DNA from 2 places in the Methyloferula stellata AR4 genome. Region 2 is predicted to be linked to the other one. Evidence: riboswitches for the same ligand, from Rfam matches in the RefSeq annotation. Region 2 holds a riboswitch; the other holds the start of a gene.
What was found. A riboswitch is a leader RNA that binds a small molecule or an ion and turns the genes downstream of it on or off. The one in region 2 is predicted to bind thiamine pyrophosphate.
Positions count from the first base shown of each region.

Region 1 (15,780 bases), 980 kb from region 2:
CCCATATGGGCAAGCCCACACCGGACCCCGCCTGGGAGCCGCGCGTCGTCGCGCGCCGGACCTTGGCCTGGCTGTCGCAATCGCCTTTGATCCTCGATGGTGCCGATCGCGCCTTCTATCGGCGATTCATGAAAGGGCTCGGCCGCTCACAAATAGCGCTCGAACATGAGGTCAAGGCCGGGCTCAGCGGCGAGCCTCGCCTGCTTGCCGCGATCACGCTCGCCGAGCTCGGCCTTTGCGCGCAGGCCGCGACGAAATTGCAGAAGAAGGCTACGAGATTGCTGGCCGAAGAACTCGACCGGCAGATCTTGCCGGACGGCGGACATGTCAGCCGCAATCCGCAAGTCTTGATCGATCTTCTGCTCGATCTTCTGCCTCTGCGCCAAGCCTATGCGGCGCGCAATATCGCGGCGCCGCCGCAGCTTCTCAACGCGATCGATCGCATCATGCCGATGCTGCGGCTGTTTCGCCATGGCGACGGCGCGCTCGCGCTTTTCAATGGAATGGGCGTGACCGCGCCGGAGATGCTTGCAACCGTGCTCGCCTATGACGACGCGCGCGTGCAAGCCATCACCAACGCACCCTATTCCGGCTATCAGCGTCTTGAGATGCAAGGCAGCTTGCTGATCGTCGATGCCGGGCCGCCGCCGCCGCAGGATTTTTCCGAACAGGCGCATGCGGGCTGCCTTGCCTTCGAATTTTCATCCGAAGCCCAGCATCTCGTCATCAATTGCGGCGCGCCGGATATTCATCGCGAGGCGGCTCGCCAGGCGGCCCGCATGACGGCGGCGCATTCGACCGTGGTCGTCGACGACACGTCATCTTGCCGCTTCGCCTTTCACTCAAGCCTCGGCCGATGGCTTGGCCATCGTATTCTGTCGGGACCGGATAGGGTCACGGTCGAAAGGAGCACGGTTTCCTCGGCCGCGCGGCTACGGCTTTCCCATAATGGCTATCAACCGCGGTTTGGATTGATCCATGAGCGCGATCTGACGCTGTCGAACGACGGGCGAACGCTCGAAGGCCAAGACCGCCTGCGGCCATCATCGCCTTCAAAACCGCTCGAAAACTACCCCTATTGCCTGCGTTTCCACATTCATCCGAGCGTCCGCCTCAAGCCTTCGTCGGAGCCGCGCGGCATTCTCTTCGAGCTTCCAAACCGGACGCAATGGGTTTTCGAAGCGCCCGGCCGCGACATCAGGATCGCGGAGAGCGTTTTCTTCGCTTCGCCCGACGGGCCGAGGCGCTGCGAACAGATCGTCATTTCGAGCGAAACCGGCCAGAGTCCGGAGATCAATTGGACCCTTCGCAGGCTCGACAAGACGACGCCATGACACAGCCCGCAGGGAGATATTCCAGTGGTTTGGCGATTGATTTATCTGCTAAGAAGGTCAAAACAGGGTCGGCTGCGCGGCCAAGAGCGTCCGAATGAGGGTTAATGTGTCCGAGATGATCGAAGTCGATGAGGCAAACCAGGACGATATGGGCCGCATTGTCGGCTATTACTGCTATGTCGGAACCAAGATTTGGTTCGAGGACGGCAAGGTTCATCGCACCGACGGTCCCGCCGTCATCACTTTGGACGGTATCGATCGCTATTATGTCAACGGCAAAGAAATCACGGTCGACGTTCGCGATTTCCTGATTGCGCATAAATGGAACCCGAAAAAGGGTCTCGACCGACCGGATAAGGTCACGGCCTTTCAAGAAGCCTTCTGCAAGTAAGGCAAGCCTCACTGGACGTGCGGAAACGGCTCGATATGCATTTCGCTTGTCCGCCCGAAATAGACGGCGCGGCGCCCAGCAAGCGACACGAAATAGCCGACGCAACCCGCGGCACCGATCCGTTCACAAAATTCCTTATATGTGATCGCGCGGGTTTGGATCGCCCGGATCGCGGCCTCGACACCGCTCGCGGAGAAATCCTGCGCGGGTGATGCTTCGAGGGCCGGACATGCAACGACGTGAGACGCTCCGTCCGGCATATAATAGGTTTTCTCGGCGCGGCGCAGGTCCGCATGATATTGTTCGACACCGGCCTCCATCAATTTCAACACGACCTGAGGAAAGCTCAACCGGCCCTCGTCCGAACCTCTCGTGCAATCCTCCATGACGTCTTTCACATCCGGGTCCATCATCGTCTCCTGCGGTTTTGAATTGGCGTCCGTTGAACTTTCTACCGTCACGTGATGGGCACCGCCCTCAGCCCATGAAGGCGAACGATGTCCTTCAAGATCGTTTCGACCTTGGCCCTTTCCGCCGGCGTCAGGTGAGCGAAGAAGGCCGCGTCATTCTCATCCGCCAGCACTGCTAGCTGCGGCACGAGCGCTCGTGCGGCCTTCGTGAGCGCCAGACTTTGATATCGGCGATCCATTTGATCCCTGCCTATCTCGATCAAAGCTTTTGCTTCGAGCCGGTCGGCGAGCTTCGAGATGGCGCCGCGCGTCATGCCGATGCCCTCTGCAAGTTCGCTCGGCGCCAAACTCTCCTTCTCATAAAGCTGGCGCAGCACGACCCATTCGGCGACGGTTACGTCGCGCTGCGCGAGCTTGAGACTGAAAGCATGCGAGACATGATTCGACACGAAGCGCAGCCAGTATCCCAAATGCGCCTCCAGAGGAGCGGCCTTTGCTTTGCATCTCATTTGAGCCTCGTAATTTCCAAGGAAACTATCACAAGTAGTTTCCTTGTCAACTGTTATGGCTTTAAACTCCTGAAGTGGGTGTCTCAAAGAACGAGGGCGGCCCATCCTGTTAAGACGGCGGAGCATGCGCTCCGGCTACGTTTTGACAAAAGCGCGCGTCGCCTCGGCCCAGGCCCGCGCGCGGGCCTGGGGATCCGCATTGAGCGTGATGTCGGTTACGACCGCCGCGCTATCGGCGCCGGCTTCGAGTACGCCTTTGGCGCGGTCGAGCGAGATCCCGCCTATGCCGACAAGCGGCAACGATCCGATCTTCTTTCGCCATTCGCCAAGCCGGCCCAAACCTTGCGGCCCAAAAGGCATTTGCTTCAAGATCGTCGGATAGATCGGCCCGAGCGCGATGTAATCCGGCGCCGTTGTAAGCGCGCGGGCAAGTTCGGCCTCGTCATGCGTCGAGACGCCGAGCCGCAGGCCTGCCTTGCGGATCGCCGTCAAATCGGCCGTGTCGAGATCGCCCTGGCCAAGATGGATATAATCGCAGCCGAGATCGATCGCATCTTGCCAATAATCATTGACGATGAGCTGCGCGCCATACTGCGCGCAAAGCGCTTTCGATTTCGCAATCTCGGCGCGCCGTTCTTCGGCGCTCACATCCTTGATGCGCAATTGCACGAGCTTCACGCCGCTTGGCAGCAGCCGCGCGATCCAGCTCGCGCTGTCGACGATCAGATAAAACGGATCAAGCACGCACGGCACCGCCGAAAGGAAGGCCTGCGGTCGGTGTCGAAGGCTCGGCCATGTCGCGCGGCTCCATAGGTCCCGCGAGATAGGCGAGCCGCCCAGCTTCGACGGCGCGCGCAAAGGCGTCCGCCATCATCACCGGATCGCCAGCTTTCGCGATGGCCGTATTCAAGAGCACGGCATCATAGCCAAGCTCCATGGCTTCCGCCGCATGCGACGGCGTGCCGATGCCCGCATCGACGATGAGCGGCACATTCGGAAAATGTGCGCGCAAGGCCTTCAGGCCGAACCTGTTGTTGAGACCACGGCCGGAACCGATCGGCGCGCCCCAGGGCATCAGGACTTCGCAACCGGCGCCGAGCAATTTTTCTGCGACGACGAGATCTTCCGTCGTGTAGGGAAAGACCGAGAAACCGTCGCGCGCGAGAATAGCCGCGGCTTCGACAAGGCCGAAGACGTCGGGCTGCAACGTATCGTCCTCGCCGATGACTTCGAGTTTGACCCAAGCCGTGCCGAAAACCTCGCGCGCCATTTGCGCGGTGGTGACGGCCTCTTTCACGCTGCGGCAGCCGGCCGTATTCGGCAAAACGCGCACGCCGAGATCGCGGATCAAGCCCCAGAAGGAATCGCCCGCGCGGCCGCCGCCCGCCTCGCGGCGCAGCGAGACGGTGACCACCTCGGTCCGTGCGGCTTTGACGGCGGCGGCAAGAATGGCGGGCGACGGATATTGCGCCGTGCCGGCCAAGAGCCGCGACGTCAGGCTGACTCCATAAAGCGAGAGCGGCTTGTCGCTCAATTCAGCCTCCCTGTTTCGGCACGAGAACCTCGACCGCATCCCCGTCTTTGAGAGGCGTCGTCATCCGATCCACCTTGCGGATAAAATTCTGATTGAGCGCCGTCGCAACCATGGCGTCTTCATAGTCGAGCTCATCGAGAAGCGCTGCGAGCGTCGTCGCAGCGACCTCAAGCTCTTTGCCGTTCACGCGGATCTGCATCCATGATCTCCGGAAAATAGGACCCCTTCAACACGACATCCGCCGCGCGGCGCGCGAGCGACGGCGCCGCGAGAAAGCCGTGCCTGTAAAGCCCGTTGACGAAGAGCGTCCGGCCGTCCAGCCGCAGACGCGGCAGGTTGTCGGCGAAAGCCGGCCGCACATTGGCGCCCATTTCGATGATCTCGGCCTCGCCGAAGGCCGGATGAACCGTGCAGACGGCAGACAGCAATTCAAGCGCCGAACGCGCCGTCATCACGCCGCCCTGCCCGCTTTCGATCATGGTCGCGCCGATCATGAAGCGGCCATCGCCGCGCGGCACGATATAGACCGGATAGCGCGGATGCAGAAGGCGCACCGGACGTGCGAAATTTATCTCCTGCGTCTTGAGCACCAGCATTTCGCCGCGAACCCCGCGCAGATCGGTGAGGCGATCGCGGGCATCGAAGCCGCGGCAATCGATGATCCAATCCGCATCGCCCTCGAGCGCATCCGCCTCGGTATTAAAGCGGAAGGTGACATCGGCATGCTCCGCAAGCAGCGATGCAAGCTTCGCCATTGCAACCCGCGGATCGAGATGCGCTTCTTCTGCGAAGAAAAGCGCCGACTCGAACCGGCCTTCGAGATCTGGTTCGAGCGCTGCGACAGCGGCCCCATCACACATCTCATAATGCGAGGTGCGGCGCGAAAAGCGGATGAGGTCGGGTCTATCGCGCGCGGGGGCGACGACAAGGCTGCCATGTATCTGAGCGACAGGCACGTCTTGCGTCCAATAGGTCAGCGCCTCGATGCCATAGGAGACGACAAGCGGCTCGGCGCTTTCGGCCTCGCACCAGGGCGCGATCATGCCGCCGGCAAACCAGGAACAGCCGAGGCCCGGCCCCGCCGCGCGATCGACGATCTCGACCGCGCAGCCGGCGCGGGCAAATTCATAAGCAGTTGTCAGTCCAGCGACACCGGCGCCGATCACGCGGATCTTCATCGTGGGCCTCCAGCGCTTAGCGCCTCATCCTGAGGGGCAAGCCATAGGGCGTTGCGAAGCGACGCCCGTCGCGAGCAACGGGCTATGGCTTGCGTCTCGAAGGAGAGGCGCGGGCAAGCCGCATAGTGCAAGTCGCCATGCCGCCCTCGTCCTTCGAGACGTGCGCTACGCGCACTCCTCAGGATGAGGGCTAGAACTGCTGAATGTGGGGGAAAAAATGCGCTCACAACCATCCCTCCGCCAGTGCAAACTGGATCAGGTTCGAAGGGTCGCCAGGCGCCGGCATGATCGTCATGCCAGCTTGCCAGCCTCTCAGCCCCCTGCCGGGGATCCCCTAGGTCTCAAACTCTAAATAGGCTCCGCAGGCCGCTCCCGTCAAGGAGAGGTCGGTTTTGCCTCACCGAAATGCGGCTTGATGTCGAGAAGCGGCGTCATGTCGAGACAGTCGAGCCCGGTGACGATGAGACAGCCCGGCTCGACGCGCCGCAAGGCGACGATGGACGAGGCGATCGGATTGGGCCGCACGGGAGAGCGCAAAGCAAAGGTTCCAACCGGTTCCTTGCCGGTGGCCGCCTGGATCACAAGGTCGCGCCGCGCTTCGTTCATCCAATAGAGAAGCTGCAATTCAGGCCATTGCTCGATGCCGGTCAGCGCCTGATGCCAGAGCGGATCGACGACGATGCGGCATTCGGGCCCCTGCTCGCGATCACCCTGCCGCGGACAGTCCGTCCGCTTCTGCCAAGGTGTGCGAATATGCCCGATAAAATAGAGCTTTGCGTCGCTCGCGCGGGCCTCCTCAAGGGTTACAGCGATTTCGCCGGGCCGGATCGTTTCATCCATCGTTTTTCCAATCCCCTTTACATTGCAAGCCTAACCCCGGACGATGGCCTTTTACGCCGGGGGCTCGATATGACCTTCGACCGCGCTGCTTTCATCAAAACCAATACGCATCTTGCCCTGGTTCCGCTGCGGCCGGACATCAAGCTTCATCTTGCCGAAGAAGCAACAGGGCTCTGGCAAAAGACGCAGGACGAGCTTCACGCCGTCAACCTGCCGCTGCCTTATTGGGCCTTCGCCTGGCCGGGCGGCCAAGCCTTGGCGCGTTATATTCAAGACCATCAAACCTTGGTCGCGGGCAAACGCGTCCTCGATCTCGGGTCGGGCTCCGGCCTCCTCGCGATAGCCGCGGCCAAGGCGGGCGCCGCTCATGTCGAAGCCAACGATATCGATCCCTTGGCGATGGATGCCATCTCCATGAATGCCGTCGCCAATAGCGCCGATATCCATCTTCTATCTGAAGATGTTGTCGGCTGCGATCAGCATTGGGACGTCGTGCTCGCAGGCGATATCGCCTACGAGCCCGGCATGGCCGAACGCTTCATTCTATGGCTGGAACAGCTCGCCAATAAAGGCACGCGCGTGCTGATCGGCGATCCCGGCCGCACCTATCTCCCGCGCGACAGGCTCCATTCGCTGGCACACTACGAGGTGCCGGTGTCGAAATGCCTGGAAGATTGCGAGACGAAAATGACGGATGTCTGGCGCTTCAAGGACGCGATGTAAGGGGCAACCTTCACCATAAGCGAACAATGATTTCCGTCATGGCCGGGCTTGTCCCGGCCATCCACGCGGTAACGCTTCATCACTGATTTTGTACCAAGCATCAATGTCTCGGCGTGGATGCCCGGCACGGGGCCGGGCATGACGAGGTTGAGCCAATCGGATTTCGCCATTCATCTACAGCGGCCATTTTCGGCGAGGCGGCATCGCTTTTGTCAATGATCGCAACGCAATCAAGTTTACGCAGATTGCGTAAACTTATCTGCGTGCGACCGCCTTCGGCGGCGGCCCGAAGGGCCGTCATTGACTAAAGCGATCCGCTCGCCATGCTCGCCGCCAACAGATGAATGACAAGGATTGAATTGCGAGCTGCGAAATGCAGCGGCGACGCCTCGATCCTTCGAGACGCGCCTTCGGCGCTCCTCAGGACGAGGGCTAGGCCTGCTTCTGATAATCCTTGATGTCGGAAAAGCTGATGTCCGGCCAGCGTTCCTGTTCGTAGCGCAGATCCCAGGCGGATGCCGCCATGAAGACCGGCGCGCCGTCGAGATCCATCGCAATCGATGCCGGATAGGCGCGCGTGAACTTGTCGAGGTCGGCCTGTGTCTTCGCGCTCACCCAGCGGCAGAGCTCGAAACGGCTCGTCTCGAAGGTCACGTCCAACCCATATTCGGCTGAGAGCCGCTCGGCCAGAACATCGAGCTGCAAGGCGCCGACGACACCCACCATCGCGGCCGCGCCATCATTCGGCAGGAAGACCTGCACGACGCCTTCCTCCGCCATCTGGCCAAGCGCCTCGCGGAGCTTCTTCGCCTTCATCGCATCGCCGATCTTGACGCGGCGCAAGATTTCCGGCGCGAAGCTCGGCACGCCGCGAAACACAAGCTCTTCGCCTTCGGTCAGCGTATCGCCGATGCGCAACGTGCCATGGTTCGGAATGCCGACGACATCGCCCGCGTAAGCCTCTTCCGCCAATTGGCGGTCCTGCGCGAAGAAGAATTGCGGCGCATTGAGCGCGATGTTCTTGCCCGTGCGCACGAGCTTCGCCTTCATCCCGCGCGTCAACTTGCCGGAACAGACGCGCATGAAAGCGATACGGTCGCGATGGTTCGGGTCCATATTCGCCTGGATCTTGAAGACGAAGCCCGTCATCTTCGGCTCATGCGCGTCGACATGGCGCGACGCTGCGTCAAGCCCATGCGGCGGCGGCGCGAATTCGGCCAGAGCATCGATCAGATCGCGCACGCCGAAATTGCGCAGCGCGCTGCCGAAAAAGACCGGCGTCAGATGGCCTTCGAGAAAGGCTTGCCGGTCGAAGCGCTTCAGGCCGTCGCGCGCGAGTTCGATCTGATCGCGCACCTCTTTAAAATCCGGCTCGCTCAACAGCCCCTTGATATAGGGATCGTCCGGGCCGCTCACCGCAACCGGCTCGGCGTCGGAATCGAGCCTGCGCACGAGATTGCGGTCAAGATCGTAAGTGCCGGCGAAGGCGCGGCCCTGGCCGAGCGGCCATGTGCGCGGCGCGACATCGAGCGCCAGCGTCTTCTCGATCTCGTCCAGAAGCTCAAAAGGATCGCGCGCCTCGCGATCCAATTTGTTGATGAAGGTCACGATCGGGATATCGCGCAGGCGACACACTTCAAACAGCTTGCGCGTCCGCGCCTCGATGCCCTTCGCCGCATCGATCACCATGATCGCCGAGTCGACCGCCGTCAGCGTGCGATAGGTATCTTCCGAAAAGTCCTCATGGCCCGGCGTGTCGAGGAGATTATAGACGCAGCCGCCATACTCAAAAGTCATGACCGAGGTCACGACCGAGATGCCGCGCTCACGCTCGATGCCCATCCAGTCGGAGCGGGTCTGGCGGCGATTAGCCTTGGCGCGCACCTCGCCCGCGAGCTGGATCGCGCCGCCGAAGAGCAGCAGCTTTTCGGTGAGGGTCGTCTTGCCCGCGTCAGGGTGCGAGATGATGGCAAAGGTGCGGCGCCGGCCGACGGGGTCGTTGGCCGGGATTTTGACGAAATCGGTGACGGGTTCTTGGGCGTTCATAGGGGGTTAGGTCGCCCTTGGGGAAGCGGATGTCAACTCTCTTAGCGCAGCTTATAACCTTAGGGACCTTTGATTGAGGCTTTTAGGACGGGGGCGCCAGCGATTTAGCGGTTACGCCCAGATCAGATGCAAGCTGAAGAGCCTGCCTCGGTGACATCCCAATGTGAATCACGACCGTTTTCTTTCTATCGGATTCATTTCGGGCAACCTGAACTCTTAGAAGCACGCAGACTCTTACGATGTGAGACGCGCGCGTCCTGATGCCCGTGAATTTCGTGACTTTGCCGCTATCCTTTCCAGCGACAGAATGACGTAGGAGGCATTAAGGGGTCGTATGGCCTAAAGAACAGTACAGTTCTCACTCAGACCAACGTGGCCCACCGAGGTGCTGGAAGCGAGGATTTCCGCCGCGATGGCGTCGAGGCCGACTTGCTTTTCGACGGCGCCCATTTCAGCTGCGACTTTGGGCATGCCATAGATTATGCAGGTTTTCTCGTCTTGGCCGATTGTGCTCCCGCCCATATGACGAATGCTCAGGAGTCCAGCCGCTCCGTCGCGGCCCATGCCTGTGAGAATGACGCCTATGGACTTTCGTCCCGCGGATTTTGCGACTGAATGAAACAAGACATCGACCGATGGATGATGACCATTGACGGCATCCGTGTGGCTCAACTGACAACGCAGCCGATCAGAACCAACCACCTCAAGATGCGTCTCTCCACCGGGTGCGAGATAGATTTGTCCAGGCCTCAGCAGGGCGCCTTCGGTCGCTTCCGAGACGCGCGGAGAACACAGCTTGTTCAACCGGTCTGCGAAGCTCTTCGTGAAGCCCGCAGGCATGTGTTGGGTGATGACCGTCGGCGGACAATTTTCAGGAAACTCGGATAAAATGGTCAGTAAAGCTTCGACACCGCCGGTTGAGGAACCAATTGCGATTATGGAATCCGTGAATTTGTAACGGGAGCCGGACGGCGCCTTGACTATGCGTTTTGGATACGCGTCTGAAGGCTGCAGGCGCGACATCGCAGCGATTTTTATTTTTTTCGTGAGCTCGCTGAAAGCATCCGCGTCACGTGACGTCGGTTTTGCGATACAATCTATGGCACCTAACTCGAGCGCTCTGATCGCCATGGCCGCACCGTGATAGGTCAGGCTGGAAATCATGACCACTGGAGTCGGCCGCAGCCTCATCAGCTTTTCGAGAAATTCGAGACCGTTCATATCAGGCATCTCGACGTCGAGCGTAACGACATCGGGATCGAGCGATTTTATCGCCGCGCGCGCCTCGGCCGCATTCGCTGCATGGCCCACCACTTCAATGTCGCGGTCTTCCGACAGTCGTCGCGAAATGATTTTTCGCATGAGCGCTGAATCGTCGACGACGACAACGCGTATGGGTTTTGGCCAAGCATCAATCGCGTGCATCATAAATCGCCTAAGGGTAAAATTGATTATTAAATGCCTTTTACAAAGCCAAACGTGTAGGTGGCCCATTGCGATCGACAGCTAACGTCGCCGCATGTTGACTTGGATGGTGGATCAACCGAAGTGGTCTGGACCAAACATCCAGATTTATTTTGGAAGTTCATGCATCTGAAAATTTAATGTCGTCGGAGAACTCACACGTAGGGATGGGGCTGCAAAATTCGGCCATAAATCCGATTGCGAACGTGCTCGTGACCTCGGCCGCATATCGCCGTGTTCCTCTGAAAATGATAACGGTCGGCTTGGGTGGAATGATGGACGTTTTGATCAGTGCATCGATTTGCGACACATTGACGATCGTGCCTTTTCTTAAGATACCTCTTTGATCATCGAAGGCACAGTTTTTGTGCTTTGGTTCGACCCTTATGACGCTTGGTCCCGCAGCAATTTTGACCTCGTGCCTGATCCCGCGTGCCGCCGCGATATCGGCAAGCTTGGCGCTCAACGCACTTTGACAATTGCCATCAACCGCAACCCGAAACCCATCCAAATCTTGCGAGGTGATAATGCCTCCGACAACACCGACCCCAGCAAGACTAAGTTGCACGGCGGAACCCATGTGCGTCTTATCATTTGGATTATTCGGCGAACCGAACGGGGCAGCGTCATAGACGAGATCGACCGACTCCGAGCTGATCCTCTTCGTTTTGCATTTAGTTGACTGGCCGTCAGGAAGCCTGCAGACCCCACCTAAAGCAACGTCAATCGGAAGCCCATAACCGTACAGCAGCAGCGAAGTCTGTAGATCGTCGAGTTTGGTAATTTGGGGCGCTGGGTCTTTCTCACGCTCTTTCTGCCCGGACACCGGCAATGCTTGCACTGGCTGAGCAAGAGACCAAATATTGTACCGGCGTGATGGCTGTTTATCCATCGGCATTTTCCTACCAAGAAATCAATCACATAAGAAATGTAGTTATCCGCACAATCACTACAGGATAGCGCGAAACAATTGATAGAATCTTTCCAACTATCTTTCCCTGACCACACCGCGTCTGGCGCAGGTGATAGCCGTTTATGAGACCTTGAGAAGGGCAATGACATTGGCAGATACAAACAGCCCCTGGCCCGAATTGCCCTATGCCGCGCTCCGGCCGACCATGGAGACCTTGCAGCTCTGGACGCAGATCGTGGGCAAAGTGCGCCTGGTGCAGACACCATGGGTCAATCATTCCTGGCATGTGACGCTTTACGTTTCAGCGCATGGCCTGACGACGGGCCTCATCCCGCATGGCGCGCTTGGCTTCGAGCTCGAGTTCGACTTCATCTCGCATGCGCTGATCATCCGCGTCAGCAATGGCGGTCAGGACGAGATCCCGCTGGTGGCGGGGCGTATCTCCGATTTCTATGCCGCGACATTAGCAAAACTGGCGGCACTCGGCGTGCCGGTCGCAATCGATATCCATCCCAACGAACTGCCGGACCCGACGCCATTTCCGCAGGACACGGCGCTGCGCGATTACGATCCCGACGCCGCGCATCGCTTCTGGCTTGCGCTCGTTCAATGCGACCGCGTGTTCAAGCTCTTCCGCACGCGCTTTATCGGCAAATGCAGCCCGGTGCATTTCTTCTGGGGCAGTTTCGACTTCGCGGTGACGCGCTTTTCCGGCCGCGCCGCGCCGCCTCATCCGGGCGGCATTCCGCATCTGCCCGACGCGGTCACGCGCGAAGCCTATTCGCATGAAGTCTCGAGCGCCGGCTTCTGGCCGGGCAGCGGCACGATCGATTACGCCGCCTTCTATTCCTATTGCTATCCGGTGGCGCCAGGCTTCGCGGATGCGCCCGTTAAGCCAAGCGAAGCGCGTTTCGATCCGCAGCTCGGCGAATTTCTTTTACCTTATGAAGCCGTGCGGAATGCATCAGACCCCGATGCGGCGCTGCTTGCCTTTCCGCAAAGCACATATGAAGCCGCGGCCAATGGAGCCGCGTGGGATCGCAACGCGCTTGAAGTTCCCCAAGGTGAATGCGGCCACCCGCGAACAATTTGAAGTGTTCAAGGGCTGGTCTTCACACGGGCGCCTTCTCCACATGCTAAGATATTTGCTTTCGAAGGAGAGAGCCCATGCGCCTGCCGCTGATCAAGCCCGCCGATCTCACCGATGTGCAAAAGCCGCTCTACGACGACATGAAGAAGGGTATCGGCTCGAACTTCAACGCGTTTCTGACGGTCGCGCCAGAAGGCGCAGCCGAGGCCGGCGCGTTGATGGGTCCGTGGAACCCCTGGCTGCATGAGCCGCGCATCGGCGGCGCGGTGTGGGAACTCACCAAGGCGATGACGATGGAGGCGAGCCTGCCCGATCCGGTGCGGCAGATCGTGATCCTCGTCACAGGCGCGCATTTCAACGCGGCTTATGAAATCTATGCGCATGTCGCGGTCGCCGAGAAGGAGAAAATGTCGCCCGAACGGATCGCGACGCTGCTCTCGGGCTCGCGGCCGGGCGATCTCACGAAGGAAGAAGGCATAGGCTATGACATCGCCTTCGCGCTGGTGAATGGTGGGATCCTGCCAGAGCCGATCTATCGCCTCGCCGTCGCGACCTTCGGCCAGCATGGCGCGAATGAGCTCATCTATCTCGTCGGGCTCTATTGCCTCGTGTCGATGACGCTCAACGGTTTCAACGTGCCTGTGCCTGAGCGCGAATAGCCAAGCTCGGCTCGTAGGCTCGGCCATCGAGCCGTCATTGCGAGCCATAGGGCGTTGCGAAGCGACGCTATGGCGAAGCAATCCAGGGCGGTCACACAAACGATAGTATGGATTGCTTCGCTTCGCTCGCAATGACGATGCTCACCATCTCTTGACTGACACAGCCAGGAACCGCTGAAGCGCCGCGTCGTTAACGGGGTCAATACGACGCTCCCTTGCCTTCAACGCGGCGGTATCCATGTCTTCTGAAACCTCCCCCTATGTGGTGCAGACCACGGCCAATGTCGGCGGCCAGCCATTGCACATGATCTTCGTGCAATTTCCCATCGTCTGTTTCGTCGGCGTTTTGCTCACCGACATAGCCTATTGGCAGACAGCCGAGGTCATGTGGGAACGGTTTTCCATCTGGCTTCTGACCGCGGGCTTGATCATGGCCGCGTTCGCGGTCATCGCCGGGCTGATCGATTTTATATTCAGCCGGCGAATCCGGGCGATGCGGCCCGCCTGGTTTCATGTGGTGGGCAGCATCGTCGTCATCGCGCTGTCCGTGCTCAATGCCTTCGTTCACAGCCGCGACGCCTATACCGCGGTCGTGCCGCAAGGCCTGATCCTGTCCGCGCTCGTCGTGATCGTCATGATCTTCACCAACTGGATGGGCCGCGACATGGTCTATCGCCAGGGCGTAGGAGTGCCCAACTGATGCGCCTTTCCCTTCTTTGCACCGTTGCCGCCGCGGCCCTGGCGCTTGCCGGCTGCCAGGACGAAAAGCCAGCCGATCCCTCGACCCAGATCGGCGCCAATCCGGTCCTGCCGGAGCCGCAGCAATATCTGCTGCCGCCGATCCAGATCGCGCAGCCCGCGACCGCGAAATGGGGCGACGCGACGCCTTCCGTCCCGCAAGGTCTGCAGGTTCATGCGCTCGCCAATGGGTTCGAGCATCCGCGCCAGATCTATGTTCTGCCCAACGGCGACATATTGGTGGTCGAAGCGAATGGCCCGAAGGCGCCTATCTTCCGCCCGAAGGATTTGATCACCGGCTGGGTGCAGACATTCGCTGGCGGCAAGGAAAAGGGCGGCAACAGGATCACGCTGCTGCGTCCCAATGCGGATGGCGGCGTCGCGGAGCGCACGACCTTTCTCGATCATCTGAACTCGCCCTTCGGCGTGGCGCTCGTGGGCCATGATCTTTATGTCGCCAATACCGACGCCATCATGCGCTATCCCTATAAGGACGGGGATACGCAGATCACCGAACCGGGGACCAAGCTCAGCGATCTGCCGGGCGGCCCGATCGATCATCATTGGACGAAGAGCATGGTCGCAAGCCCCGACGGATCGAAGCTCTATGTCGGCGTCGGCTCGAACAGCAACATCACCGAGAACGGCATCCAGGCTGAGTATGAGCGCGCCGCCATTTGGGAGGTCGATCGCACGAGTGGCGCGCATCGCATCTATGCGAGCGGCACGCGCAACCCGACGGGATTGCAGTTTCAGCCGCAGACCAACACGCTTTGGGCGATCGTCAACGAACGCGACGAACTCGGGCCCAATCTCGTACCGGACTATCTGACCTCGGTGAAGGACGGCGGCTTCTATGGCTGGCCCTATAGCTATTTTGGGCAGCATCTGGACCCGCGGGTGATGCCGCAAAGGCCCGATCTCGTCGCCAAGGCGATCGTGCCAGATTATGCCTTGAGCTCGCATGTCGCGCCGCTCGGCCTTGCCTTTGCCTCGGGAACGAACCTGCCCCCAGCCTATCGCGACGGCGCATTCGTCGGCGAACATGGGAGCTGGGATCGGAGCCCGCTCAATGGCTATAAGGTCGTGTTCGTGCCGTTCAGCGACGGAAAGCCGAGCGGCCCGGCGCAGGACGTGGTGACGGGCTTTTTGACGGCGGACGATCACGCCCGCGGCCGGCCGGTCGGTCTCGCAATGGACAAGACCGGCAGCCTGCTGATCGCCGACGACGTCGGCGATACCATATGGCGGGTCACAGGCAGCGGCGCGATGACAGGCGACGCTCGTTGAGCGCCGCCTGAGCAGCGCCCATCCCATTTCATTCAGTTTGTCGGCGCTCGCTTAAGGGCCGCGAAACGTTACTTCCAGCTTCGCCGCCGTTCCCGAACTTTGTGAGGTATCCAAGACCTCACAAACGAATCGGGAGTGAACGTTCATGAACATCTGCACATGCGGCGACGAGGTCCAAGACCCAGACCGCCGGCGGTTCTTCGGTTATGCCGTCGCAGCAGGTACAGCGGCGGCAGCCGGACTTGGTACGCTCCCGGCGCAGGCAGCGGCGATCGCGCCCGGCCAGCGCAAATTCATGGAAGAGGCGACCAATCTCGCAATCGAATCCGTGCAAAAGGGCTGGGGCGGCCCGTTCGGTGCGGTGATCGTGAAAGACGGCGAGATCATCGGGCGCGGCCAAAACCGCGTGCTGCTCACCGGCTGCCCGGTCTTTCATGCCGAAGTCACCGCGATCATGGAAGCGTCCGCCAAGCTCAATCCAAAGGCGCTGCTCGGCAGCGATTACGGCCCCGGCACGATCCTCGAAATGATCCCCCGCGAGGCAGGCTCGCCCGACCCCGTGCCGGAACGCGCCCGCATGCTGAAGGGCTGCGAGATCTACATCAACGGCGCGCCCTGCCCGATGTGCATGAGCGCGATCTATTGGTCGCGCATCGATCAC
Region 1 covers NZ_ARWA01000001.1:1,825,084-1,840,863, reverse strand. Annotated here, with positions in the region: gene A3OQ_RS0109030 (heparinase II/III family protein) at 1-1,334, shown strand, start outside; gene A3OQ_RS0109025 (aldehyde dehydrogenase) at 1,450-1,725, shown strand; gene A3OQ_RS0109020 (DUF1398 domain-containing protein) at 1,734-2,135, opposite strand; gene A3OQ_RS21850 (MarR family winged helix-turn-helix transcriptional regulator) at 2,183-2,770, opposite strand; gene A3OQ_RS0109010 (thiamine phosphate synthase) at 2,780-3,388, opposite strand; gene A3OQ_RS0109005 (thiazole synthase) at 3,381-4,217, opposite strand; gene thiS (sulfur carrier protein ThiS) at 4,180-4,377, opposite strand; gene A3OQ_RS0108995 (FAD-dependent oxidoreductase) at 4,346-5,356, opposite strand; TPP riboswitch at 5,572-5,702, opposite strand; gene A3OQ_RS0108990 (SAM-dependent methyltransferase) at 5,732-6,196, opposite strand; gene A3OQ_RS0108985 (class I SAM-dependent methyltransferase) at 6,266-6,919, shown strand; gene A3OQ_RS0108980 (peptide chain release factor 3) at 7,352-8,965, opposite strand; gene A3OQ_RS21845 (protein-glutamate methylesterase/protein-glutamine glutaminase) at 9,305-10,393, opposite strand; gene A3OQ_RS0108970 (hypothetical protein) at 10,551-11,321, opposite strand; gene A3OQ_RS0108965 (DUF5996 family protein) at 11,485-12,435, shown strand; gene A3OQ_RS0108960 (carboxymuconolactone decarboxylase family protein) at 12,510-13,091, shown strand; gene A3OQ_RS0108950 (DUF2231 domain-containing protein) at 13,330-13,791, shown strand; gene A3OQ_RS0108945 (PQQ-dependent sugar dehydrogenase) at 13,791-15,119, shown strand; gene A3OQ_RS0108940 (nucleoside deaminase) at 15,265-15,780, shown strand, end outside.
Region 1: linked by a shared signal. The riboswitch ahead of A3OQ_RS0108995 (FAD-dependent oxidoreductase) and the one ahead of thiC (phosphomethylpyrimidine synthase ThiC) in region 2 are both predicted to bind thiamine pyrophosphate.

Region 2 (15,780 bases):
GTCGAAGATGAGACGCACCTTGGCCACATCCGCGGCGATCCGCTCGAGATCGCCTCGCTCAAGCGCGTGACGCATCTTGTTGAGATCGCCGACGGATTGCGTGAAATCCGCATAGATCGGATCGAGCTGCTGGATCTTGGCGAGACTGGAGGTGTCGTTTTGAACGACAAGTGCGCCTTCGCTGACAATGGCGGCGCCGATGCGTCCGCCGATCGGTGCGCGGATCGTCGTATAATCGAGGTTTAATTTCGCACGGTCGACATCGGCCTTACGGGCGGCGGTATCGGCTTCGGCTTCGCGCATGGTCGCGACCGCTTTTTCCTGTTCGGCCTTGGAGGCAATGCGCTGGGCTGCCAGCGTCGCGACGCGCTGCTCGTGTTGTTTGGCGAGTTCGAGACTCGCCTCGGCTTTCGCGAGCGCGGCTTCGCTCGCCCGCAGCTCGATTTCGAAAGGCCTGCGATCGATCTGATAGAGCGCCTCGTTGGCTTTGACGTCGCTGCCCTGATGAAACAGGCGCTCGGTCAGGATGCCCGAAACGCGCGGCCGGACATCGGCGACGCGCATGGAGGCGATCCGGCCGGGCAATTCGTGGGTGATGGTGCGCGCGTGCTCCTGGACCGTGACGATTCCGACTTCGGGGGCTTTCTTCTCTTCCGAGGCGGCGGCGGGGCCGGGCTCATTGCAGCCGGACAAAAGGAAAGACAGGCCCAGCAGCGCGGCCGCGGGCACCAGTTTTAAGTAAAATTTAAGCATTTGCCCTCTGAGCAGAAAATCGCACCAGTGATGAAGTTGTTCATCCACCATTCATGTTCAAGACGGGTGCGCTCTAAACTGGGCATTAGTTTGATGGGGAAAGCTGCGCCGTGCAGGTTGGCGCGTTAATTCTTGGTAAGGTTGGGAAATCGGTCTGGAGCGAAGCCGGCGCTATCGCCAGACATCAGCGCCTGGATGGTAGCGTCCCCGGGCCGGGATGCGAAGCTTCGCCTCCTCCACCGCTTTCTTGGGCGCGCAGATTTCCTCGAACTTTTCAGCTTCGATCGCAAAAAATTTCGCGGTAGTCGGGTGAGCGGACGATAGGCGCGGCGGATGACTCTAGATCACGCCTTTTGTCAAAAACGTCTGAGCTTTGTGTTTGCGGCCTAGGCGCCGCCCTTCACCGCCGCTTGCCCCGGTGCCTGCCGGTTGCGAGGCGGGAATGAGCTGATGCTTGCCCGGTCCGATGAGATCGGCGCGCCCCATCTGTTTCAGAGCGTCGCGCAGCAGCGGCCAATTTTCCGGGTCATGATAGCGCAAGAACGCCTTGTGCAATCGGCGCTGCCGCAGGCCTTTGACCACTTCGACCGGTTCCGATGCGCCGCGCCGCACCGGCCGCAAAGGATTGACGGAGGAATGATACATCGCCGCCGAAAGCGACATCGGCGACGGCAGGAATGTCTGAACCTGATCGGCGCGATATTTATTGCGCTTCAGCCACAGAGCAAGGTTCATCATATCCGCGTCCGTCGTGCCCGGATGTGCCGCGATGAAATAAGGAATGAGGAAATATTTCTTATCGGCCGCTTGCACGGCCTGCTCGAAAATCTGCTTGAAGCGATCATAGGTGCCGATGCCCGGCTTCAGCATCTTCGAGAGCGGCCCCTCCTCGGTATGTTCGGGCGCGATCTTCAGATAGCCGCCGACGTGATGGGCTACGAGCTCGCGGATATAGGCCGGGCTCTTGATGGCGAGATCATAGCGCACGCCTGAGGCGACCATCACCTTCTTGACGCCCGGCACTTGCCGCGCGGCGCGATAAAGCTCGATGAGCTTGTCGTGGCTCGTATCGAGGTTCTTGCAAATGTCGGGATAGACGCAGGCCGGACGCCGGCAGAGCGCTTCGGTCTCTTTGTCTTTGCAGGCCATGCGATACATATTGGCGGTCGGCCCGCCTATATCGGAAATGATGCCGGTGAAACCCTTCGTCTTGTCGCGCACCGCCGCGATCTCTTTGACGATAGAGTCCTGCGAACGGCTCTGGATGATGCGGCCTTCATGTTCGGTGATCGAACAGAAAGAGCAGCCGCCGAAACATCCACGCATGATGGTGACCGAGAATTTGATCATCTCCCAGGCGGGGATCTTCGCTTCGCCATAGGCCGGATGCGGCGCACGCGCATAAGGCAGATCGTAAACGGCATCCATCTCCGGCGTCGTCAGCGGCACCGGCGGTGGCGTCAGCCAAAGCTCGCGCGTCCCATGCCGTTGCACCAGCGCCCGCGCATTGCCTGGGTTGCTCTCACGGTGCAGCGTGCGCGAGGCGCGGGCATAGGCTTCAGGATCGCGTTCGACCTGCTCGAAGGACGGCAGGCGGATGACGGTCGTCTCGCCGTTGATCCGTGGGCTCTCTTCCGCCTCGTCGTCGAGGTCATCGGCCTTGAGTTCGATAAAGCCCTCCGGTACCGCGTCCTTCATGAGAACCGCGCCGCGTATATCATCGAGCTGTGCGGGCACGGCACCTTTGGCCTTGGCAAAACGATGCGCGACCTCGACGACGGCGCGCTCGGCATTGCCGTAGAGCAGGATATCGGCCTTGGCATCGAGCAGGATCGAGCGGCGGACCTTGTCTGACCAATAATCGTAATGCGCGATCCGGCGCAGCGAGGATTCGATGCCGCCGAGCACGATTGCGCAATCGCGATAGGCCTCGCGGCAGCGCTGCGCATAGACGATGGTGGCCCGGTCCGGCCGTTTGCCGCCTTCGCCTTCGGGGCTATAGCTGTCGTCGTGGCGCAGCCGCCGGTCCGACGTATAGCGATTGACCATGGAATCCATATTGCCGCCGGTGACGCCGAAGAACAGCACCGGCCGGCCCAAGGCCTTGAACGGCTCGGCGCTTTGCCAATCCGGCTGCGCGATAATGCCGACGCGAAAGCCTTGCGCCTCGAGCAGCCGGCCAACCAAGGCCATGCCGAAGCTTGGATGATCGATATAAGCGTCGCCGGTGACGAGGATGATGTCGCAGGCGTCCCAGCCGAGCGCGTCCATTTCGGCACGGCTCATCGGCAGGAACGGCGCCGTGCCGAACCGGTGCGCCCAATATTTGCGATAGGAGAAAAGGGGTTTCGCGTCGCTCACGGCGGAGGATTAGCGCATTTCGGGAGAAACGTCATGCGCGGACTTGAGGCCGCTGCTGAGCTTAATGTTGAACCCGAATCTCGCCGCGTCATGGCCGGGCTTGTCCCGGCCATCCACGTGATGGGCCCTCTGCCATCTTGCAATCATGCAGCTGTGTTTCGTGGATGGCCGGGACAAGCCCGGCCATGACGGCGTGTGGCGAGCAAACCCGATCAGATTTCGCCATTCATCCAACGGCGGATATTTTCGGCGAGACGGATGCGCTTTTGTCAATGATCGCTTTGCGACCTCCTTCGGCGGCGGCCCAAAGGGCCGTCATTGACGAAAGCGATCCGCTCGCCATGCTTGCCGCCAAGAGATGAATGGCATCGTGTGATGTTAGGCACACGGTCTAAAGCCCTCGATGCTTCGAGACGCACGCTGCACGTGCTCCTCAGCATGAGGGTTTTGGGAACTTGCGAACTTAAACAAAACAACCCCTCATCCTGAGGAGCGCTCCGTTAGGAGCGCGTCTCGAAGGATGGGCAACGTACATATCACCCTCGTCCTTCGAGACGGTCGCTATCACGACCTCCTCAGGATGAGGGTGATTGGCCTCACACGTAAAGCTTGCCGCCCTTTTCCAAAAATTCCGCGCTCTTCTCCGCCATGCCTTTTTCCGCCTCATCGGCTTCCATGGCTTTGGCCTCGTCGCGGAGATCCTGGCTAATCCGCATCGAGCAGAATTGCGGTCCGCACATCGAACAGAAATGCGCGGTCTTATGCGCGTCCTTCGGCAGCGTTTCGTCGTGGAAATGCTGCGCGGTTTCCGGGTCGAGGCCGAGATTGAACTGATCCTGCCAGCGGAAGTCGAAGCGCGCGCGTGAGACCGCATCGTCCCTGATTTGCGCCGCCGGATGGCCCTTGGCGAGATCGCCCGCATGCGCCGCGATGCGATAGGTGATGACGCCGACTTTCACATCGTCACGGTCGGGCAGGCCCAAATGTTCCTTCGGCGTCACATAGCAGAGCATGGCGCAGCCGAACCAGCCGATCATGGCGGCGCCAATGCCGGACGTGATGTGATCGTAGCCGGGCGCGATATCGGTCGTCAGCGGCCCGAGCGTATAGAAGGGCGCCTCGTCGCATTCCTTCAGCTGCTTTTCCATATTGATCTTGATCTTGTGCATCGGCACATGGCCGGGACCTTCGATCATCACCTGACAGCCCTTTTTCCAGGCGATCTTGGTGAGCTCGCCGAGCGTTTCGAGTTCGGCGAATTGCGCGCGGTCATTGGCGTCGGCGATCGAGCCCGGACGCAATCCGTCGCCGAGCGAGAAGGACACGTCATAGGCTTGCATAATGTCGCAAATATCTTCGAAATGCTCGTAGAGGAAGCTTTCGCGATGATGCGCGAGGCACCAGCGCGCCATGATCGAACCGCCGCGCGAGACGATGCCGGTGGTGCGCTTGGCGGTCAGCGGCACATAGGCCAACCGCACGCCCGCATGGATGGTGAAATAATCGACGCCCTGTTCGGCCTGTTCGATCAGCGTGTCGCGGAAGACTTCCCATGAGAGCTTGGTCGCGTCGCCATCGACCTTTTCGAGTGCCTGATAGATCGGCACGGTGCCGATCGGCACCGGCGCATTGCGCAGGATCCAGTCGCGAATGTTATGGATATTGCGGCCTGTGGAGAGATCCATAACGGTATCTGCTCCCCATCTAATGCTCCAGACCATCTTCTCGACCTCTTCGGCGACCGAGGAGGTCACGGCCGAATTGCCGATATTGGCATTCACCTTCACCAGGAAATTGCGGCCGATGATCATCGGCTCCAGCTCGGGGTGATTGATATTGGCGGGGATGATCGCGCGGCCGCGGGCGATCTCGTCGCGCACGAATTCAGGCGTGACGAAAGCCGGAATCGAGGCGCCGAAATGTTCGCCGTCGGCGAGACGTGTCTGCGCGCCTTCGACCATCTGCTCGCGGCCGAGATTTTCACGATGCGCGACGAAGATCATCTCTTCGGTGATGATGCCAGCCTTGGCGAATTCATATTGGGTGACGGGATGGCCCGGCGTGCCGCGGCGCGGCGAGGTCGCTGCCGGGCAGGGCGGCACGAGCTTGTCGGCTGAAACCGAGCCATTGTCCTCAGGCTTCACGGCGCGGCCCACGTAAGTTTCCAAGCCCCCGCGCTTCGCGAGCCAGGGCGCGCGAATGCGCGGCAGGCCGGCGGCGAGATCGATATGGGCATCTTCTTCCGAATAGGGTCCAGACGCATCATAGACGCGCACGGGAGGTTCGTTGGCCGACGGATCGAGGGCGATCTCGCGGAAGGGCACCAGAATATCGTCGCGGCCTTCGGCGCGATGATAGATCTTGCGCGAGCCGGGCAGAGGGCCGGTCGTGACGCTTTGCGGAACGAGCGTTTCGGGTTTGGGCTGAATATTCATGTCGCTGCGTCCTCCGCTTGATTTTCTTGAAGGAGGCCGGCGCTATGGAGAAGACGGATTTGCGCTCATCGCAAATGGCCGGTCCCTGCGCTGGCATTATCCAGGTTCAGGTTCGATGGGTGTGATCTCAGCCGCCGTTCAGCAGCACCCCAGGGCATAGGGAACATAGAGCGCAATCGCCCGCGCGGCAAGCCGTGGATTTGGAGGCCTGGCTGAGCAGCAGCGGTGGGCTCATCAAAAGGGCGGCAACAAAAAAGCGGGACCGAAGTCCCGCTTTTGAATGTGGAGCCTAGAGGCGGTGAGATTACTCGCCGACAGGATCGCTCGCATTGGTGGCTTCGCCGCGAAAATCCTCGCTCGGACCCTCGGCCTTACGGCGGCGGCGGCGCGGGCGCAGAAGAAAGGAATCGGCTTCCCGTTCGACTTCCGGCTGCATCATGGTGCGCGGCAGGCCCTCGTCGCCGGCGCCTTCCATATGGACCTCGGGCTGCAGACGGACCGGCGCAGTGATGAAGGCAGGCAAGCCCGCTTCATTGTCAGGAACCATGGGGCGCGGCTCGCGATATTCGCGCCGTCCGCGCGAACCATTGCCGCGCGAGTCCTGATCGCGGTTCTGACCTTGCCGCTCCTGATAGGGCTGCCTGTCCTGGTAGCTGCGCTCTTGATTGCGGTCTTGGTAGGTCCGCTCCTGATTGCGATCCTGGCCTTGGAAGCCGCGGTCCTGATTGCGATCTTGATTACGGTCCTGACCCTGAAAATTCCGGTCTTGGCGCGGCGCGCGGTCTTGACGTTCAGGCCGCTCGTAATTTTGCCGGCCATTATTATGGCTGCTGCCGTTGCCATTATTGTTGTAATAGGGCCGCTCCTGATAGGGCTGGGCCTCGTTGGTCGGCGGCTGCTGGGCGTAGGGTTGCTGCGTCGCCGCCGCGGGGGCAAAGCGTTCCGGCGGGGACGCGAAACGATCCGGCAGGCCGCCGAAATCGTCGTCATCATCGTCTTCGTCGGTCTCGGCTTCGCCGGGCTGGCGTTGATAGCCGAAGGCCGCTTGCTGTTGAGCTTGCTGCGCCGCTGCGATCAGCCGGAAATAATGCTCGGCGTGCTGGAGGTAGCTTTCGGCCATCACGGGATCGCCGGAAGATTGGGCATCGCGGGCGAGCTGAAGATATTTTTCGCCGACGTGATGGGCTGTGCCACGGATTTTGACGTCAGGACCGTTTGATTCGTAGGACCGCGTCAATGGGTTCGGCGCCTTGCGGTTGTTGCTACGCCCGCCGCGCATACGCTTGTTCTGACCTGGTCTCATTGATGTTCCTTGAGTGGCAATATAAGCCGCAATCCCCACATCGCCTTACCGGCATGTTGGTCCAGCCATTGATGAACCGTCTGAATGCGAAGACGCTTGCGGATATGGCTCTCCGGCCTAGCAAGAATTCCGCGCACGAACAGCCGTGGCTTAGTCCTTAACCCTCGATTGCCTTGGGGTCTCAGAGTTCGGGAAAATCACCTCGACAACGCTGTGCCATATCGTCTTGCGGAGATGGAAATCGCTCAATCCGTCATGAGCCCTGGCAAATCAGACGGAGACGATCTCAACACCTTGCCGTGCCATAACATCAGCAGCGAAAGGTAATTCTTGGCGTGGACCCTAATCGTTTTCGGCACAAACGCCAAGTGGTTTCATGGGCGTGGTTCAGAATTATATTTGATGCTCCGGCCCTGTGGCGAAATTGTCACGCTCACGCTGGCTGCAAGGGATTCTATCCTGAGGATTGCGCAAGATTTTATAGTTTCAGGCCCCGATTTCAAGACCCGCCAAGACGACGCGTTCCCGCCCAGCTAAATCGCGCCTCCTGCCAGTTGGTTCCAGTCCATAGGAGCGCAGAATCGATTCGACTCCGCTCAACTGATCCGCCCCGAGTTCGAAGGCCAGAATGCCGCGCGGCGCCAGATGCGGCGCGACGGCCGACGCTATGGCGCCATAGGCCGCAAGCCCATCCGGGCCGCCGTCGAGCGCAAGATGCGGATCGTAGAGTCTGACTTCGGGATCAAGCCCGGCAATCTCTCCAGCTCTTATATAGGGTGGATTGGAGACAATTACATCGAAGCGTCCGGAGATTGGCGCCAGCCAATGGCCGGCGAGGATGAAAGCGCGGTTGGACAGACCCAAGGCGCTGAGATTTCGCCGCGCGACGGCACAAGCCGCTGGCGAGAGATCCACGCCAAAACCGATGGCCTGCGGAAGCCGGCCGAGCAGCGCGCCAAGAATAGCACCCGACCCCGTGCCGAGATCGAGAAGCCGCAAAGCTTCATTTGCGCGGGGCCCAAGTGCCGCGAGAACCGCTTCGACCAGTGTTTCGGTGTCGGGCCTCGGATCGAGGACGGCCGGATCCACGGCATAGGTTTCGCCGAAAAACTCGCGTTGCGCCAAAATGCGCGACACGGGCTCGCGCGCGAGTCGCCGGCCGGCAAAAGCCGCAAGGCGGGAGGCGGGTTCGCCCAGCGGCAGATCCGGGTCGCGCAAAAGCCCGGCATGATCGATGCCGAGCGCGGCGCAAATGAGCACGCGGGCATCAAGCGCCGCGCTGTCGAGGCCTGCCTCGGTAAAGGCCTCGACCAAAGCGCGTTGGGCTTTTGCCCGGCTCATATTCCCATCGAGGGCGAGCGGCGCGCTCACGCCGCGGGTTGGCCTGCCGCCTTCACGAGAATACGCGTCAGGCGGTCGGCGAATTTCGGCGCATCGGCCGGCTTCTCGCCTTCCATCAGCCGGGCTTCGTCGAAAAGCAGCCAGACGATATCGGCGAAAGCCTGTTTGTCTTGACCGCCGACATGGGCCGCGAGCGCGGTCAGCAATGGATGCGATGGATTGACTTCGAGGACAGGTTTCGAAATGCCGTTCGCATGGCCATGTTGCGCCAGCATCTGCTCGAGCCGCCGGTCGAGACCGGTTTCGGATGCGATGAGGCAGGCGGGACTTTCCGACAGGCGGTCGGACGCCCGCACGTCCTCGACGACATCGGCGAGTTCCTGCTTCATCAGAGCAAAGAGGCTCGCAAGTCCGGCGGAAGTCGCCTCGCTCGCAGGCAGCGGCGCGCCTTCCTTCAACGGAATGCTCTTGATGTCGGCGACGCCTTGCGACACGGATTTAAACGGCTTGCCGTCGAAGCCCGCGGCGGTGCCGACCCAAAAGGCATCGACCGGATCGGGCAACAGCAAAACCTCGATGCCGCGGGCGCGGAATCCTTCAAGTTGCGGGCTCGATGCAAGCCGCTTCAGATCATCGCCGAGAAGATAATAGATGGCGGTCTGGTTTTCCTTCAGGCCCGCGACATAATCGGCGAGCGTGCGCTTGCCCTCGGGAAAAGCGGAGGTCGGAAAGCGTGCGAGCTTGAACAGCGTGTCGCGACGCTCGGGGTCTTCGTAAAGACCTTCCTTCAGGACGCTGCTGAAATGCTCCCAGATCTTGTCGAAGGCGGCCGCGTCGGTTTCGGCCAATTTGGTCAATTCCTGCAGGACGCGATTGGTGACGCCCTTCTTGATCGCCGCGAAAAGCGGGCTTTCCTGGATCATTTCGCGTGAGAGATTGAGCGGCAGATCGGCCGTATCGACGACGAGGCTGACGAAGCGCAGCCATCTCGGCATGATATCGGCGTCGGGTGCGATCAGAACATGGCGCACATAGAGTTTCGAATGGCCTTTGCGGGCGGGATCGAAGAGGTCGAAAGGCTGGCTGCCCGGCACGAAGGCGAGCACCGTATATTCGTAGCGCCCCTCCGCGCGCCAATGCAGCGTCAGCGCCGGCTCATCGAATTGGCCCGAGATGCTGTGATAGAGCTCCTCATATTGCTCTTGCGTGATGTTGCTTTTGGGCTTTTCCCAAAGCGCGCCGCCCTCGCTCAGGACCTTCGGCTCGGCGCCGGGCGAAGCGATCAGCTCGATTTGAATGGCAAGCGCGCTTGAATGTTCGCGTACGATCCGCTCGATGCGGTAGTCTTCGAGATAGTCCTTCGATCCCTCGTTGAGCGTCAGGATCACCCGCGTGCCCCGCGACGGTGCCTGGTCGAGCGCCAGCGGCGCGATGGAAAACGTGCCCTTGCCGTCCGAACTCCAGACGTGAGCCTCATCGGAACCGGCGCGGCGCGATTCGACATCGACATGCTCTGCCACCATGAAGGCGGCATAAAAGCCGATGCCGAACTGGCCGATCAATTCGGCCCCGACGGGCTGGCCCTCGGCGCTTTCGGCATTGAGCTTGTCGAGAAAGGCGCGGGTGCCCGAGCGGGCGATCGTGCCAAGCGAATCAGATAGTTCCTCGGCGGACATGCCGATCCCATTGTCCTCGACGCTGAGCTTTCCAGCCTCCTTGTCGATGGTGATCTTGACGCTGAATGGCGCTTCCCCCGCCATGAGCGCGGGATTGGACAGGGCCTCGTAGCGCAATTTCTCGCAGGCATCGGCTGCGTTTGAGAGAAGTTCGCGCAGGAAAATATCGCGGTCCGAATAGACCGAATGAACCATTAAATAGAGAAGTCTGGCGACATCCGCCTGAAACGCATGCGATTGAGCTTCGACCTCAGACATATTGCTCCCCTGTCACCCTTGAACCGGACTTCTATAGTGGCTCTTGCGCCGCGCCGCGCGCCAAAAAGTCCTAAGCCTAGAACAGGTGACGTTCAGGTAGAAACATTTGGCGCGTCATGCGCGGACTTGATCCGCGCATCCAGGCACGACTCACTACCCGAGCGCCTGGATGGCCGGGTCAAGCCCGGCCATGACGCAACTGAAAGTCCGGCGCTCTAGCTGTTGGCGCTCATATCGCCGCACTCAGCGAAAGATTCAAGAAGGCTCGCCAAGGAGTCGGGAATCGCCCACGGAAAACGGCGGCCGAAACGAGAAGAGCCGGCCGAAGCGATGCTTCGAACCGGCTCCTATGCCATCGCGTCTAAACTTTACTCGCTCGAATCAAAGGTCCCGGGGGGCTGGGGGGCTGACGAATCCGGGGCGCATCTACCGAGCCGCGCGTTGACATTTGCAGGTTCGACTTTCTCTGCGGCAGGCGCTGGGCTGCAAAACGGCAAAACTATGATTTGCCCGTGCCTTAGCCGGTATGGCGATGGCTCGGGCACGGGCAAGGGATTGAGCTCGCGGAGCTATTTGTAAAAGCCGCCCGTTTTAGCGGCAAATATCACGTTGTCGTTATTGGAATTCCGGCATCGGAAGGGCTCCGGCCGCGCTTTAAGAGTTTGTTTCGGGATCATGCTAGGCCGTCGTAAAACCGTTACTGAAAGCTTGCCGCGGGGCCCGCTTCGCGCGATCATCAAGGCTGGGTTCCAGCGGATGGCGGGCGCATGAGCGATTTGGAGTTGGATGAGGATAATCGGGCCGCGGGTCGCGCCGAGCGGGGAATTTATTCCATGCAGGCGGCGGCCCGCCAGAAACCCGCCCCCGAAATCGTCTCTTTCGACCGCCTAGAGCTGCGCGAGATCCTCAATCTCTATGGCCGCAAGGTCGCGGAAGGCGAATGGCGCGATTACGCCATCGATTTTAACGCGCAGGAGGCGGTCTTCTCGATCTTCCGCCGCGCCTGCGAATATCCGCTCTACCGCATCTTCAAAAACCCGCGTCTGGCGCGCAAGCAAGGCGCCTTTTCCGTCGTCGCGGCGTCGGGCGTCGTCTTGAAGCGCGGGCATGAGCTGAAAAACGTCATCCGCGTGCTCGACAAGAAGCTCACGCTCGTTTCGGGTTAGAGCAGGCCACACGTTTGGCCGTCATTGCGAGCGCCGCGAAGCAATCCAGAATCACGGCTCCCAACCCTGGCCTCTGGATTGCTTCGACATAGCCCGTTGCCTGCAATGGGCGTCGCACTGCGATCTCGCTGTTGCGATAGATCGCCAGCGATGCAACGCCCTATGGCTCGCAATGACCGTGTGGTTGGCGTCATCGAAGCCTTTTCAACCAAGCGCCTTGTCTGCTTAATGGACTTAACTGCTCTGGCCGGATCATTGAATGCCATGAACGACAGTTATTGGACCTTCTGGGATGGCAGCAAAGTGGATAAGCCCGACGCGCAGGATTATCTCGACCTTTTCGGGCAGTATAAAAAGGACTTCGGGCCGGTCTATACGGAGCCGGAAGACGATCGCTACCGGCTGCTGTTCGACCAGATCTGCAGGCTTCTGGTTCAGCCGTCCAATTTCAATCTCTCGATGCCGCAGGAATTCCGCGCCACCGCGCAGCGCTATCTCGCGGGCGACGAGGCGACCGTCGTGCATGTGCGCGACCCGGAGATCCGGCATTTCATGCTGAGCGATCTCTATGACTACGTGCATCTGCGCCACAAGATGGGCGGCCCGGCCTGGTAGAGGCTAGATCCTGGCCTCGGTTTGCTGCGGCGGGTTCGTTTTGCTGCCCGGCCGGGTTACCAGATAGATGCCCAGGACGACCGGCAGAATGCCGAGAAAATCTTGGGCGACGACCTGCTCCCCGAGGACGAGCCACGCAAACAGCATTGCCAGCGGCGGCATCAAAAAGTGAAACGAACTCGCAGCCGTCGCTCCGCACACCCTGAGAAGATGGAACCATAAGAGAAATGCCAATATCGATCCGCCCAGCACGAGGAAGGCGAAGGCGCCGATGAGCCGTGCGCTCGGCACGATGTCGCCAAGGCTCGACACGCTCAGTGCGACGGGCGCGAGCAGGATGCCGGCCGCCAGATTTTGAATGCCGTTGCCGATCCATAAATTGCCCTTCGGCGCGAGACGTTTGAACAAAATCGTCCCGGTTACGATCGAGGCCAGCGAGACGAGCGTGAACAAAATGCCGTGCAGACTATCGGTGCCCGCCGAAAGACGGTGGGCGACGATGAAAGCAACGCCGACCACGCCGAGAAAAAGGCCGGCAAGCTTGCGCCACGTCAGCGCTTCGCCGAGGAATAGCGCTGCCAAGAGCGCGGTGAAGACCGGATTGGCGCTGACGATCAAACCGCCGAGACCTGCCGACACGGATTGAAGCCCGATATAGGCAAAGCCGAGATAGAGGGCGTTATTGGCGAGGCCAAGGATCGCGAACACGCCGATATCGCGCCATGACAATGACCAAGCCTCACCGCGCACAGCCGTGAACCCGAGGATGAGAAGTCCGGCCGTCAGGAACCGCCCGGCGAGCAGCAGAAGCGGCGGGCAATCCATAACGCCCACCTTGCCGGCCACGAAGGCAAAGCTCCACAGCACGCAAAAGGTGCCGATATAGACCGGCAACAGGTTGAATGTGCCGCGGGACACGCGTTCGGCTGGCGCAAGGGACATGGGGGTTTCGGGCATGGGGGCCTCTCCTCTGGCCCTCTATTTGGCGCAGCCCCTTTTCATTTGAAAATTAAATGATAAAATCATTATCAGTTATAAAATGAATGAATTGGCATGTTTGATCTCGACCTCCTGCGCAGCTTCGTCTCGGTGGTGGATGCCGGCGGCTTCACCCGGGCCGGCGAGCGCGTGCATCGGACTCAATCCACGGTCAGCCAGCAGATCAAACGGCTCGAAGAGGATTTGAGGCGTCCCCTGTTCCATCGGATCGGCAAGCAAGTCACGCCGACGGAAGATGGCGAACGTCTGCTCTCTTATGCGCGGCGGATTCTGTCCCTCGTCGATGAGGCGCGCGATGTGCTGACCCGGCCTGTTCAGGACGGTGCGGTGCGGCTCGGCATACCGGAGGATTTCGCTGCCTATAGGCTCACGCAATTGCTGGCAAGCTGCGCCCGCTCGCGGCCGGGCCTGCGGCTCGACGTGCGCGCCGATCAGAGCCTCTATCTCCGGCGCGATCTCGAACGCGGCGACTTGGACCTCGCCTTGCTGAAACGCGATGCTGGCGAAAAGGGCGGCCTCGCCGTTTGGCCGGAACGCGTCTATTGGGTGACGAGCAAATCCCATCCGGTCGATCTCTCGGCCACCTCCATTCCGCTTATTGGATTTTCGACCGGCTGCATTTATCGCGCGCGGGCGATTCATGCGATGGAATCCGCCGGACGCGCTTGGCATATGGCCTATTCGAGCTCGAATCTGACGGGCATCCAGGCCGCGGTCGCGGCCGGATTGGGCCTCAGCATCCTGTCCGATATGGCCATTCAGCCCGACCATCGTGTGCTGACGGCAAAGGATGGGTTCGCGCCGATCGACAAGACCGAGGTGGCGCTTGTCGCGGCGCCGGGCGCCAATACGGCTGCGTTGCGGCTCGCCGATAGCCTCGCCGAATTCTGCGGTTCGGTGCAGGCCGAACCGGCGGGGGATGAAGCGGGATCGCGCGTTTCAGCCTGAGCAAAGTCCACGGCGAGGTGCAGCTTTCAGAACTTGCTTCGGCGTTGGCGACTGACGTCAAAGTGCCTTCTTCTTCGAGGCAGGCTTTCAATTTATATGGAGCGCGCCTTTAGAGCGTGATCGCTTCAAATTGAATCACGGTCACGCTCTAAGCATTTGTCTAAACGCATGATCTTTTCCAAAAAGTCTGCAACTTTTTGGGATCATGCTCTAGCGAGCAACATTGCAAGGCGCATGGAGAGCCAGAATGCCGAGCCCGAAATACGCCGCCTACGCGCCGGCTGCCCCTTACTTCGATCTGGTTCGAGGCGCGCTAGGCGACTTCGTTGATGGCGAACATTTCTTCGACATCGTCACCGACGACGTCGTCTACGAGGTCCTCTACGACGTTCCCGGTTGGCCTCGCGTTATCCAGGGGCGGGCCGTCCTGATGGCGCAGTTCAAGGGCTATTGCGACAATATCGAGCTTCAATCCGCCGATAAGTTGATTACCCACAAGACCGACGACGGCGGTGTCGTCGTCATCGAATATGAAGTCAATGGGACCATCCTCGCGACGGGCGTGAAGTATAACAATCGGTTCTGCTCAATCATCAAGATTGAAAACCGGAAAATCGCGCACTGGCGAGACTATATGGACTCTCTTGCGGCCTGGAACGCATTGACGGCGCGTAGGCAAGTCGGCTGAAGATACAGTCCGCGCAGGCTTGCCGCGGCAAGGTACCGGACTTAAAATTCGAGGGCTGGATTCGATCGCATTTTCGGACATCTTTATGCGATCTTTGGAGGCTCTCCATGACACCGCACGATGCGTTCATAGACGGTCTTCCGAAGGTCGAGCTGCACGTCCACATCGAAGGCACGCTGGAGCCCCAGATGCTCTGGGACAAGGCGGTGGAACAGAATCTCAAGCTGCCGTTTCAATCGGTCGATGACATCCAACGCGCCTATAATTTCGGGAATCTTCAGGATTTTCTCGACATCTATTATCAGGGCATGAACGTTTTGAGGTCGGAGCGCGATTTCTACGATCTCACCTTCGCCTATCTTGAAAAAGCCCATGCGCAAAACGTGATGCACTCGGAGATTTTCTTCGATCCGCAAGGCCATACGTCGCGCGGCCTGGCTTTCGAGACGCCCTTGAACGGGATTACTCAGGCACTGGCCGATGGCCGGGAAAAGCTCGGCATCAGCTCGGGCCTCATCATGTGTTTTTTGCGGCATCTCGACGAGGCCGATGCGTTCAAAACGCTGAATCAGGCGCTGCCCTATAAGGCGCACATCCTGGGCGTCGGGCTCGACAGCAGCGAACTCGGCCATCCGCCCTCGAAATTCGAGAGGGTCTTCGCCGCCGCGCGGGATGCAGAGTTCAGGGTTGTCGCTCATGCTGGGGAAGAAGGGCCGCCGGACTATGTCTGGGAGGCGCTCGATCTCTTGAAGATCGAGCGCCTCGATCACGGCAACCGGTCTCTGGAGGACCCGAAGCTGGTCGAGAGACTGGTGGCCTCGGGCATGGGCCTCACGGTTTGCCCGCTGAGCAATTTGAAGCTCTGCGGGGTCAAGGACATGCGCGAGCACCCTTTAAGGAGAATGCTCGATCTTGGCCTCAAGGCCGGGGTCAATTCCGACGACCCGGCCTATTTCGGCGGCTATGTGAACGAGAATTACAAGGCGGTGACGGCGGCGCTTGGGCTCGAACCGCACCATCTCGTCACGCTGGCCCGAAACGGCATCGATGCCAGCTTCATCGATGACGCCGAAAAGAAGGTCTTGCGCGACCGGCTCGACCTTTATGCCACGGCGCATTGAGAGCGGCCCGACGCGATGTCGCGCCGCTGCCCCACCCCTGGTCCTAGCCGTTTTACTCCCTACATAATCGTCAAGGAGAAGCTTCTTCGGAAGGTCTCTTAATTGCAGTGTCTTCA
Region 2 covers NZ_ARWA01000001.1:840,551-856,330, forward strand. Annotated here, with positions in the region: gene A3OQ_RS0104225 (efflux RND transporter periplasmic adaptor subunit) at 1-753, opposite strand, end outside; gene A3OQ_RS0104230 (YgiQ family radical SAM protein) at 1,093-3,039, opposite strand; gene thiC (phosphomethylpyrimidine synthase ThiC) at 3,711-5,549, opposite strand; TPP riboswitch at 5,614-5,711, opposite strand; gene A3OQ_RS0104250 (DUF4167 domain-containing protein) at 5,854-6,852, opposite strand; gene prmC (peptide chain release factor N(5)-glutamine methyltransferase) at 7,339-8,193, opposite strand; gene htpG (molecular chaperone HtpG) at 8,220-10,127, opposite strand; gene A3OQ_RS0104265 (DUF2794 domain-containing protein) at 10,961-11,293, shown strand; gene A3OQ_RS0104270 (hypothetical protein) at 11,558-11,908, shown strand; gene A3OQ_RS0104275 (DMT family transporter) at 11,912-12,850, opposite strand; gene A3OQ_RS0104280 (LysR substrate-binding domain-containing protein) at 12,962-13,855, shown strand; gene A3OQ_RS0104285 (nuclear transport factor 2 family protein) at 14,103-14,543, shown strand; gene A3OQ_RS0104290 (adenosine deaminase) at 14,651-15,664, shown strand.